DNA from 2 places in the Paenibacillus sp. FSL R7-269 genome. Region 1 is predicted to be linked to the other one. Evidence: a T-box and tRNA genes for the amino acid it is inferred to sense, from the RefSeq annotation. Region 1 holds a T-box; the other holds one or more tRNA genes.
What was found. A T-box is a leader RNA that pairs with one kind of tRNA and senses whether it is charged. The one in region 1 lies ahead of C162_RS24895 (valine--tRNA ligase), so its partner is inferred to be a tRNA-Val.
Positions count from the first base shown of each region.

Region 2: it has a tRNA-Val gene. The T-box ahead of C162_RS24895 (valine--tRNA ligase) is inferred to sense a tRNA for this amino acid. The anticodon was not compared.

Region 1 covers NZ_ASPS01000057.1:12,622-18,486, forward strand. Annotated here, with positions in the region: gene C162_RS24880 (glycosyltransferase family 4 protein) at 1-650, shown strand, start outside; gene C162_RS24885 (LysM peptidoglycan-binding domain-containing protein) at 786-2,039, shown strand; gene C162_RS34615 (stalk domain-containing protein) at 2,279-2,941, shown strand; T-box leader at 3,034-3,318, shown strand; gene C162_RS24895 (valine--tRNA ligase) at 3,478-5,865, shown strand, end outside.
Region 2 covers NZ_ASPS01000027.1:55,971-61,835, reverse strand. Annotated here, with positions in the region: gene C162_RS13745 (accessory gene regulator ArgB-like protein) at 1-29, shown strand, start outside; gene C162_RS35390 (cyclic lactone autoinducer peptide) at 29-166, shown strand; gene C162_RS13740 (LytTR family transcriptional regulator DNA-binding domain-containing protein) at 184-579, shown strand; gene C162_RS13735 (GNAT family N-acetyltransferase) at 715-1,245, opposite strand; partial or broken gene C162_RS13730 (Rpn family recombination-promoting nuclease/putative transposase) at 1,844-2,332, shown strand; tRNA gene C162_RS13725 (tRNA-Val) at 2,450-2,521, shown strand; gene C162_RS13720 (lipase family protein) at 2,781-3,608, shown strand; gene C162_RS13715 (lipase family protein) at 3,654-4,499, shown strand; gene C162_RS13710 (NUDIX hydrolase) at 4,692-5,078, shown strand; gene C162_RS13705 (helix-turn-helix transcriptional regulator) at 5,111-5,865, shown strand, end outside.

The DNA of each region.
Region 1 (5,865 bases):
GTCAGCAGTGGATCTGTGCGGTGGCTGGAATCGGCAGCCTCCTGGAGGAGCTCATGGAGCAGACCCGCCGGCTGGGTATCGCGGATAAGGTCCATTTCACCGGGAAGCTGAACAACATTCCGGCTGCACTCCGGGCAGCCGACATCTATGTGCAGCCCTCCCTTCAGGACACGCAGCCCTTCTCGGTTACGGAAGCGCAGCTTGCCGGGATCGCGCCGATTGTCGCCGGAACCGCAGGCATGCCGGAGATGGTCCGGCAGGGAGAGACGGGCTGGATTGTTCCTCCCGGAGATGCCGCGCAGCTCGCCCTGCAGATCGAGCAGCTGCTGGGGGATGAGGAACTGAGAAGACGCACCGGCCTCCAGGCTAAGCAGTGGGCAGAGCAGACCCGTTCGCTGGATGTCATGGCTGCGGGTACGCTGAATGTATACCAGAGAGCGGTCAGTCTGCGGGCGGGCCGGCCGGCAATTCCGGATTACCTCCGGTTTGAGGAAGAACCGGGAGCGGGTGCGCTGCCGGCAGCTTTTCATCCGGCGGATGTGCTTAACGAGTGTAGTCCGGGGAATCCGCTTGCCGTAACGCTGCGTGTCAAGCTTCCACAGCACTACTCTATTCCTGATGCACGTACAGCCCTTTCTCCCCTGGGATAGACGCTGTCCGCAATTGAAGCGGCAAAGTTGTCATGCCTGCCTGATTGAAGCATATACATGAGGGGAGTAACATTTTGGGCTTATACTCTGGGCTTGTCTCAGGGATAGATTATGCCAAGAAGGAGGACATTTCCCGTGTTTGACCAGTCCCATGGCTTGCGGTTTGATATTTATGAACGCATTCACCTTTCGGAAGAGCTTCCGGGAATAGCAGAGCTGGAGGAAGTCGAGCTGGTTCCCGACATCCAGGTCATCCAGCGTGAGGACCGGGCTGAACTGCACGGACAACTGCTGCTCACCGGACTCTACCGGGGGGAGGATGACCTTACACAACGTCTGGAGCATGCAATTCCCGTTGAAATCACTGTTCCGCTGACCCGGGTCAGCTCACTTGATGACATAGGGGTGGAGATCGAGAATTTCGATATTGATCTGCTGACAATGCGAACCGTCAACATTACCGGAGTGCTCTCGCTGCGCGGAATCGGAAGTGCAGATGCACAGCCGGCCTGGCAGCAGGAGGAATACACGGTAGCGTATTCGCCGGAGGCAGGAGACGGCAATACGTCTGAGGAGAAATTACGCAGTCCGGAGAATGATACCCTGTATGAGAATTCGCTTTGGACCTATGGCGAGGGGGCGTCCGAGGGCTCTGAAGAAGATCAGAGCTCTGCTGATCCGGCTGAGGCTGCAGCTGAGCCGCTGTATGCGGAAGACGCTGCGTACACCCAGCCCGCTGCCTATCTCTCCACACCCCTGAAGGACAAGGAACCCAGAGCAAGGACCCATAGCCTGGATACGGCTTCTTCGGCAGGCAGCGCCGTCTTGAACACAGTGGATCATTGGGGCAATGCGAAGCTTCATGCCGCAACGCAGCCTGAGCCGGTGCTAACCTCCGCTGCCAATGATGCTGCTGCGCTGTTTGCCGGGAACGAAGAAGGGGAGGCGGCAGAGGAGATCCAGGCCACAGACAATGAGGTCTTCCTGTCTGCGGAATCTCTGGCTCCCCCGGAAGAGAAGCAGGATCTCAAGGTTGCCCTTGGCAGCAAAAAAGAACCGGGAGCCGCCGAGCAGGAGCCGCTCACCTTCTCTTCGCTGCTCAGCGCAAGCCGCGCCAACAGAGAGCAGGAGGAACTGCTCGCGGGCGATATTGACTCTGTAGCGGAGGCTGTCCCTGAGCCCGGCAATGATACAGCGTGGAAGAGCCGGTTCATCGGCGGCATGGGCGGAACGGAGCTGTTCCGGAAGGTAAGGCTCTGCATCGTGCAGCGGGAAGAGACGCTGGATACCATAGCCGAGAAATACCAGCTAAGCACCCGGGAGCTGACCATGTATAACCGGCTGTCCGGCCAGGTTGTAGAAGAGGGACAGGTATTATACATCCCTTGAGATTGATGATGCGCGGAGAATTCAGGCTTAACAGGAACAGCCCTTTCCTTACGGATGGGGCTGTTCCTGTTTCTTTGTGAAGCGATGAAGTGATTTTTATTATGCGGTCTGTATATAAGATCTCCGCTTCTGGTTTACAAACCGTTCAGCCGGGGGTAATAGTCACTACCGGCCTACATACATTACACATTCAGGCAGCTATGCGCTGGTACACCACTTCTGGAAGGATGATCACTCACATGAAGAGAAAAGTGGCAGCCACTGCGGCCGCACTAAGCTTGACGCTCACAGTCTCGGCCGGTGTCTACGCCGCCAGCAATCTGCAGGAGATCAAGGCGCTCCTGAACAACAAAATCGGGATCGTCGTGAATGGTCAGGCATACACGCCAAAAGACGGCAACGGCAAAACCCTCGCCCCGATTACCTACAACGGCATCACTTATCTGCCTGTACGCTCTATCGGCGAAGCACTGAACACCGCTGTCACTTATGATGCTGCAACCAGCCGGGTCATCATCGGTGATGCGGCTGCTCCGGCTGTCTCCTCCGGAGGCTCGTCCGCAGGAACACCAGCGGATTCTGTGAAGCGCCCGAAGAGCCTGCCGGCGGACTTCCCGCTTCCGGCGGACGCGAAGATATATGATCTGATCGAAGGCTCGGCGACCGGCAAGCCGTCTGCGACCTTCAGCTACCGTACGAAGCAGAGTCTGGAGACGCTCGGCAATACGTATAAGGACTATTTTGTACAAAAAGGAGCTACCTCCAAGTCCGAGGAAGTCTCAGCCTCAGCCTTCTCGATTATTGATGCCGGAAGCACATTCTCCGTTACGCTGGATGGCGCTCCCGGAACAGGCAGCAATCAGGGCTTCAATGTGGTTCAAGTGATCTGGAGCGGGGAGTAAGCGCCAAGGTTCGTCTGCTGCGCGCCCTTTGTGTATATGCTGGTTGACTAGGGATAACACTGAATGTATTATTGAACTAAGTAATAACTAGCTTAAAGACTGGGAACGGGAAGAGTAGGCGGTCAGCCCTTCAGAGAGCGGGATTATCATTGGTGTGAATTCCCGCAGGATGCAGCCCCCGAAGTCGCCCCGGAGTTGCCCTTCTGAGCTTGTCTTCATCATGAAGACCGGTTAGGATGCGGCCGGTTGCAGCCGTTACCCTGCATGAGTGTCGCGCTAAGCTTTAGGAACCTGCAAGGGAACTTAAGGCAGTGGTTTATTTTTTGTTGGCGCGAAACAAAGGTGGTACCGCGAAAGAATGGCCTTTCGTCCTTTGAGACGAAGGGCCTTTTTGTATTCTCAGAAACCGCTAGCTACTCAATACATTTAACAGTGGAGGGTTCACAATGGCTGATAACAACAATGCAGCAGCAGAGCTGCCGAACGGGCAGGAAGCGGTAGAAGCTACCGCTTCAGCTAATCACAAGCAGAGCGACATGCCGACTACATATGATCCGGGAGCGGCAGAGAAGAAATGGTATGCGTACTGGATGGAGAAGGGCTTCTTCGAAGCCGGCAAGCGGCCGGATGCGGAGCCTTACAGCATCGTGATTCCGCCGCCGAATGTAACAGGAATGCTGCATATCGGACACGCGCTGGATTTCACGCTTCAGGATGTGCTGATCCGTACCAAGCGGATGCAGGGATATGATACCCTGTGGCTGCCGGGTACGGACCATGCAGGGATTGCTACGCAGACCAAGGTAGAGCAGAAGCTGCGCCAGCAGGGAATTTCCCGCCATGATCTGGGACGCGAGAAGTTCCTGGAGCAGGTATGGGACTGGAAAGACCAGTATGCCCAGACCATTCATGACCAGTGGGCCAAGATGGGCCTGTCCCTCGATTACTCCCGCGAACGCTTCACCTTTGATGATGGAATGAAGAAGGCGGTAAGTAAGGTATTTGTGGAGCTGTACCAGAAGGGCCTGATCTATCGCGGCAAGCGGATTATTAACTGGGACCCGGCTGCCCGTACAGCGCTCTCGGATATCGAGGTTGAATACAAGGAAGTGAACGGGCATCTGTACCATCTGCGTTATCCGCTTAAGGATGGCAGCGGCCATATCACGGTGGCTACCACACGGCCTGAGACGATGCTGGGCGATACAGCCGTAGCAGTACACCCGGAAGATGACCGTTACAAGCATCTGATTGGCCAGGCGCTGGTCCTGCCGATAATAGGCAGAGAGATTCCGGTTATTGCTGATGATTACGTAGATAAGGAGTTCGGCAGCGGTGCGGTTAAGATTACACCGGCGCATGATCCGAACGACTTCGAGATGGGAGTCCGCCATAACCTTCCGCAGATCAACGTAATGGATGAAGGCGGAGTGATGAACGAGGAAGCGGGCGCTTACCAGGGAATGGACCGCAGCGACTGCCGTAAGGCCATCGTAGCTGACCTGAAGGAGCAAGGCGTGCTGATCTCCATTGAGGATCACGTACATCAGGTTGGGCACAGTGAGCGTTCGGGGGCTGTTGTAGAGCCTTATCTGTCCACCCAGTGGTTCGTCAAAATGCAGCCGCTGGCAGAAGCAGCTATCGCTGCACAGAAGGACGGTGACGGGGTCCACTTCGTGCCGGACCGCTTCGAGAAGACGTACCTGAACTGGATTGAGAATGTCCGCGACTGGTGTATCTCCCGCCAATTGTGGTGGGGTCACCGGATTCCGGCCTGGTACTCCGAATCTACCGGGGAGCTTGTAGTTGCACATGATGAAGAAGAAGCGCGCCGCATCAGCGGGCTGTCCGACCTGAAGCAGGATGAAGATGTTCTGGATACCTGGTTCAGCTCCAACCTCTGGCCGTTTGCTACCTTAGGCTGGCCTGACGGGGAGAGCAGTGACTATCAGCGTTACTATCCGAACAACGTACTGGTTACCGGATACGATATCATCTACTTCTGGGTAGCGCGGATGATTTTCTCAGCCATGGAATTCACAGGCCAGAAGCCGTTCTCCGATGTGCTGATGCACGGACTCGTACGCGATGCCGAAGGACGCAAGATGTCCAAGTCTCTGGGCAACGGTATCGATCCGCTGGATGTTATCGAGCAGTACGGCGCTGACGCCATGCGCTATATGATTACTACCGGCAGTACAGCGGGCCAGGATCTGCGGTTCCGTATGGAAAAGGTAGAGCAGGCGCGCAATTTTGCCAACAAGATCTGGAATGCCTCCCGGTTCGCGCTGATGAATCTGGAAGGCGTATCCTTTGAAGATATTGACATTACAGGAGAGCTTGGCACAGCAGACCGCTGGATTCTGCACCGCCTGAACGAAACTTCCCGCGATATTACGCGTCTAATTGACTCGTACGAGTTCGGCGAGACCGGACGCCTGCTCTACAATTTCATCTGGGATGATCTGTGCGACTGGTATATCGAATTTGCCAAGCTCTCGCTGTACGGAGCGGACGCAGCTGCCAAGGCCAAGACACAGTCTGTTCTGGCTTATGTACTGGACCGCACATTGCGCCTGATTCACCCGTTCATGCCTTTCATTACGGAGGAAATCTGGCAGCATCTGCCGCATCAGGGCGAATCCATCACCTTGGCAGAATGGCCGAAGTACGATGCGGCGCTTGAGAATCCGCAGGCGGTATCAGAGATGAACCTGCTGATGGATATCATCCGGGCTGTTCGCGGTATCCGTGCGGAAGTGAATGCGCCAATGAGCAAGAAGGTTGAGCTGATCATCAAGGCCGGCAGCCAGGACACCCTGGACATTATTTCCCGCAATGACAATTACATCGGGCGCTTCTGCAACACCTCTTCGTTCGAAGCAGGTCTTGCGCCGCAGACGCCGGATAAAATGATGTCCGCC
Region 2 (5,865 bases), on a different contig from region 1:
TTATCGCTAGAAGGGAGGTGAATACTTAATGATGAAATCCTTGCAACGTAAAGCAGTGTACAAACTTGCTTCTGGTTTATCTGCTATGGCGGCAATTCTTGTGTTGGTTACAGCCAGTGTCCTGTACATTAACCAACCAGAGGTTCCTGAAGAGCTACTTAAATAACATTGGAGTTGATCCCTTTGAGCACTATATCTGTTACTAGAGACACAGAGGGAAACACTGGTGTATTCTCGCTAGATATTGAAAAAATAACTTTTATGGAATTTGAACGGACTATCTATCGGATCATTGTCCATACGTACGATCAGACCTTTTATACAGTAGGTACGCTGAAATATTGGCTTAATACCCTGGCCAGTTCAGGATATAATTTCGTTCTAGCAGATAGAAACACGTTAATTCAGGTTTCTAACATTATCCAGTTGGATAAGACGTTTCATATTGCTTATTTTGGGGAAGACCACAGAGGAGTCGAACAAAAGTGTTTTCTGTCAGAGAAGGGCTATAAAGAAATTCTCAAATACGTAAAGACATTCGAATCGGATATTATATTAGTGGAGCTGCCCCAGTGGTAGCTTTATTTTTTATGGGGGTTTGCGGTCTTTTCCAGGCTGAGAAGCGAGGAGTAGATTCTTTAACGGTACATCAAATAAGGCTGACCTGCGCTGTTCATTCTGAAGCGCCTAGGGCCAGCCTTTATTCAGATTATCCTAATCAGTAGCTAACTTGGAATACATACACAGATCAATGAAGGCTCCTTTGGACTGCTCGCACTGTCTCAGTGTTCCTTCCAGCGAGAAGTTTAATTTCTGCAGTACTTTAATAGAATTGATATTAGCAGGCTGGGCCTTTGCTTCTATTCTATTGAAGCCCAGTGTATCAAACGCATAATCTATTAGCGCGCGAAGGGCTTCAGGCACATATCCTTTTCCCCAGCACTCGCGGCTAAGGTCATAACCGATCTCTGCCTTGGCATTGTCATAGTCCAGTGTATTGAAACCACAGGAGCCGATAATCCGGCCGGATTCTGCTTCCATGATGGAATAGCGGATCGCCTGATTCTCGGTGGCTAGATTATCAAGCAGCTCAATCATCTCTACGGCCTGACACTCATCCGTGAAGCTGCTGATATTCATAAACCGGGTGACTTCAGGATCGGACCAGATCGAGAAGAGACTGGTTGAATCGGCGGTGCGCATTTGTCTTAATACTAATCTCTCGGTTTGTAATTCTGTAATCATCAATAAGTTACCTCCATTAAATATATATGGTCTTGGTGAGGTACAACTATTGATATCTGCGCATAGTTCAGTCCTTTCCGTGTGTAAGCTGCCTCTATTATATAGAATACAGGGGAGGAAGTTAACATCAATTCAGGACTGCTTCAACAAGTCTTCACAAAGAGGGGGACTCTGCTTGGTGGCAACCTCGAATCTATCAACATATCAACATGTCCTATTTATTGTGAGAGCTAAGTAACTTAGATGATTCGTTCCTCTCAAATATATTGCGCAATGGAGAGGGCTGAAGATAAAGGATGTGCTTGTATTTTTCTTTGAGCTTTGGGGACAAAATAGAAATATATGGGGCACAAAAGGCTGGCTTTCCTCAACAGTACCTTTATGGAGGCCGGCGAACCCCGCTATTTGGTATTGCGTCCCCCTCGGGAATGAAGCTACTTCAACAGAATCATCGCGGAAGCGAGAAAGGCAAAGCTTAAAAATCTGGTCTTTGATTTCGTGGCGTCTTCGCATCTTTTACAAGCTCCTCGTCATTGCGTCCTTGTAAAATTATGCTACGGTTATGTGTTGCAAGCAATATCTAGTTTTAAGACACGCCCTAATGAATCCGTACACAGATAAGGATGCTCCAGCGGAGAAACAGTCAATTCTGGACATCAAGGCCAAGACGGCTGAGGGCAAACGGATCAACATCGAAATGCAGCTGTTCAATCCATACAATATGGAGAAGCGGACACTTTTCTACTGGAGCGAGATGTATTACCACCAAATTCAAAAAGGCGACGACTACAGTCAATTGAAGAAGTGTGTGACGATCAATATACTGAACTACTCCTGTCTCCCTAATGACCGTCATCATAATGTGTTTCACCTTCGTGAAGATCACACCGGGATTCAGTTGAATAACGATCTGGAAATTCATGTGATGGAATTAACAAAGCTCGAGGAGCAGGCCGTTCCATTAACTGGCGGACTGATTAACTGGTTATTATTCCTGAAGGGTGTTGAACAACCAAACTGGGAGGTGCTGACCATGAATGAACCGATGTTGAAAAAAGCAATGGATACGCTGGAGTTCCTGGCGGAAATATTGCGAAATTAACACCGTTGCAGTGAAAATTTAACAAGGGCAAAGCACTTTCATTCATATCATAAAAATATCTTGCCATTTCCTCACGTCCTGTGTTATTATAAATCTCGTTGCAGGACGGTAGCTCAGCGGGAGAGCACTATCTTGACAGGGTAGGGGTCATGGGTTCGAACCCCATCCGTCCTATACGCAGAAAGCCTTGAGATTCAAGGCTTTTTTGCTTTTTATGGAACTTTTAAAACGTGCCTAATTTGAAATTGGCGCCTATTTGGTACCGTAAATTCCATTCTTATAAAAGCTTTCTCAACTACCTTGCCAGCTGGCGACGTCATCATTTAGGGATGAGTTACATATTAATAATCGAGGGCCAGGAACAGTAATAGGAGATGAATATGAGAGAAAAACGAAGATGAATAAGCCCAAAAAGCGGAAAGGAAATGATAAGATGGGTTTCGGATACAAGCCGCCTGTTTTTGACAGCAAAACAGCCATATTTCTCTCAGCGATTAGCTATCAGACGTACCCGTTCTTTTTCGAGGGAAAGCTGGTTTTGCCCAAAGGCTTCAAACTTCGTTTTACGATCCGCGCTTTTGCCGACGTTGAGAATCCTACAGAGCTTGTATTCGGATTTATTGCTGAGTCGCCGGATCAAATCGTTGTTGCGTTCAGAGGATACGCTTCGTATCCGGCAGATCTTCTTGCCTCCTATGATATCTTTTTGATCCCGTATCCATTCGTCCGAAACGGTGGGAGAACGTCGCGCGGCTTTACCTGCCTGTATCGATCAACCCGAAACCAAATCATCCGGGAATTAAATAAGCTTGCCACAACAAAAAAGTTGTATGTTACCGGTCACAACTACGGCGGAGCTTTGGCCACGCTGGCCGCTTTGGATATTGCGGTAAACACCCGATTCAAGCATCCATTTGTCTATACATACGGTAGTCCACGCATCGGAGACCCTGACTTCGTTTCCCGCTTTAACAGGACGGTCACACACAGTGCGCGAATCGTCAACGTTCATGATTCATTCCCCACTTTCCCCGCCCGAAGGTATCTGCCTCCATTTACAAAGAAAGGTTTAATCTATCGGCATGTAAAAACGAAGATCCCGATCACTTTTCAATGGAACGATGTGCCGCGCAATGACTCAATTGCCTGCTATTTTAAAAACCTGAGCCGCAAAAACCCTCTTTTTGCCAAATCATTATGCGAAGATAATCCGGGATTTTGTCCTGATACCAGCATGTGTTTTCCGTTTGAAGGTTGTTGAAAGTCTGTCCGCCTGAGAATTGAATGCAAGGAAGGAGTTACCTATATGAAGCGTTCAGGTATGTTCAACAATGAACAGGCAATCTTGCTTGCGGCCATGATCGCGCAGTCTTATCAGCAATTTGAGCACGATAAGCTGGTATTGCCTAAAGGCTATTTGCTTCGCTTCACCATTCGCGCTCTTGCCGGTGTCGAGGAGCCGGAGGAGGAAGTATTCGGTTATATCGCGGAGTCGAAGGATAATATCGTGATAGTTTTTAGAGGAACCCGAACATTCAAGGACAATGAGTCGGATCAGGATTTATATCAAGTACCCTACCCCTTCGTCAGAAATGCCGGTAACACCCATCGCGGATTCACTCGCATCTATCAATCGGCAAGAAATGAGCTGATAGGAGCATTGAACAAGCTTTCCGCAGCCAAAATGCTGTGGGTTGCAGGCCACAGTTTGGGTGGAGCATTAGCCGTGTTAGCTGCCTTCGATATTTCGGCAAACACACGATTTCAGAATATTGCCGCATATACGTACGGCAGTCCACGGGTCGGAGACCCGGACTTCACTTCCCCATTCAACCGAACGGTAAAAAATAGTTTTCGTATTATCAACATCCATGACATTATTCCGACTTTACCGGCTATTGCGTATCCGCCTCCATTTACCAAGAACGGTTTGTTTTATAGGCATGTAAACACGAAGGTTCCGATCTCTTTCCAATTGAACAGTTTGCCTGTCCGCAATCATGAGATTGTCTGCTATTTCAAATTCCTAAGCCAACGAAGTCCTGATTTCACCAAATTATTATGTGCCGATAACCCGGGGTTTTGTCCAGATACGGGATTATGTGTTCCGTTTATAGGAATATGCAGTGCGGAGGAAGAAGACGAAGAATAGGCTGTCCTCAGATGGATGATCCTAGCGTTGATCGTGCGGGTTACTCTGCGGGCAATGAAAAAAGTGACAAAAACCCACGACACCCCATCCATATAATACTACAATAATTGCAGCTGTATGGAAGATTCTAACCAACAAAAAAGGTGGAGTAAAGTCATAATCGTAACGTTGTATGAAGCGGAGTGCCCTGAGGTGAGTCTTACATATGTAGTGATTTTTATGAAGCAAGGGGAGGATTGGGTGCTGGTGCGGCACCGTGAGCGGTCCACGTGGGGGTTTGCGGGCGGGCATATTGAGGCAGGTGAGAGTCCCGGAGAAGCTGCGGTAAGAGAGCTCTACGAAGAGACAGGTGCTGAAGAATATGAGCTACATCCGCTATGCATCTATTCGGTCAGCAGTGATGAGCTGGCAGAGAGCTACGGGATGTTGTATTATGCAGATGTCAAAAGGTTCGGAACTTTGCCCCCGTACGAAATGGCGGAGCTTCGAAGCTTCAGCGAGCTGCCGCAGGCGGTGACCTACCCGGGGATCTACCCCACGCTATATGCGAGAGTGTGTGAGTATTTAAAGCAGCTGTGAGTCAATTGTAATGCTGAAAGGAGGCCCAGCTCATGAGTAATGAGATTTCGAGGTTTAAGCGTCTTGGCGAATACCTGAGATCACGCCGGGACCGTCTGCAGCCCGAAGCTGTAGGGATTAAGGAAACGAACAGTCAGCGCAGAACACCGGGGCTGCGGCGGGAAGAGGTTGCGGTTCTGGCCGGTCTCAGCAGTACGTATTATACATGGCTGGAGCAAGGCAGGGAGGTTATCGCCTCCAGAGAGGTCATGGAGAGTCTCAGTCAGGCGCTGCGGTTGTCGGCAGATGAGCGTAAACACCTATTCGAGCTCTGGAATCCTGGCTTGCCGGATACACTTGCTTCTATAGATACGGTCAGTCCGGAGTTGAACCCGCAGTGGCGGGATATTATCCGGCAATTGACTTATCCGTCTTTTATTACGAATGAGCGGTCTGAGGTACTGGCCTGGAATGATAAAGCAAGTGAAGTGCTTAGTGATTTCGGAGGTCTGTCTGCTTCTGAGCGCATTATGATGCGTCTTCTGTTCCTGGATCTGGAGCTGCGCTGCCGGATGCTGAACTGGGAGGAGTTCGCCTTACATTCAGTAGGTGTGTACAGAACCTATTATGACTTGAACCTGCATGATCCTTGGCACAAGGAGATGGTCGATCAGCTTTTGGAGGACAGTGCAGATTTCGCCGAGATGTGGAAGCAGCACAATATTCAGGGGAAAAGGGTCAACCGTGTAGTTATAGAGAGCCTGGTTACAGGTGAGCCTGTAGTCTATGACATTAATTCGATGGCCAA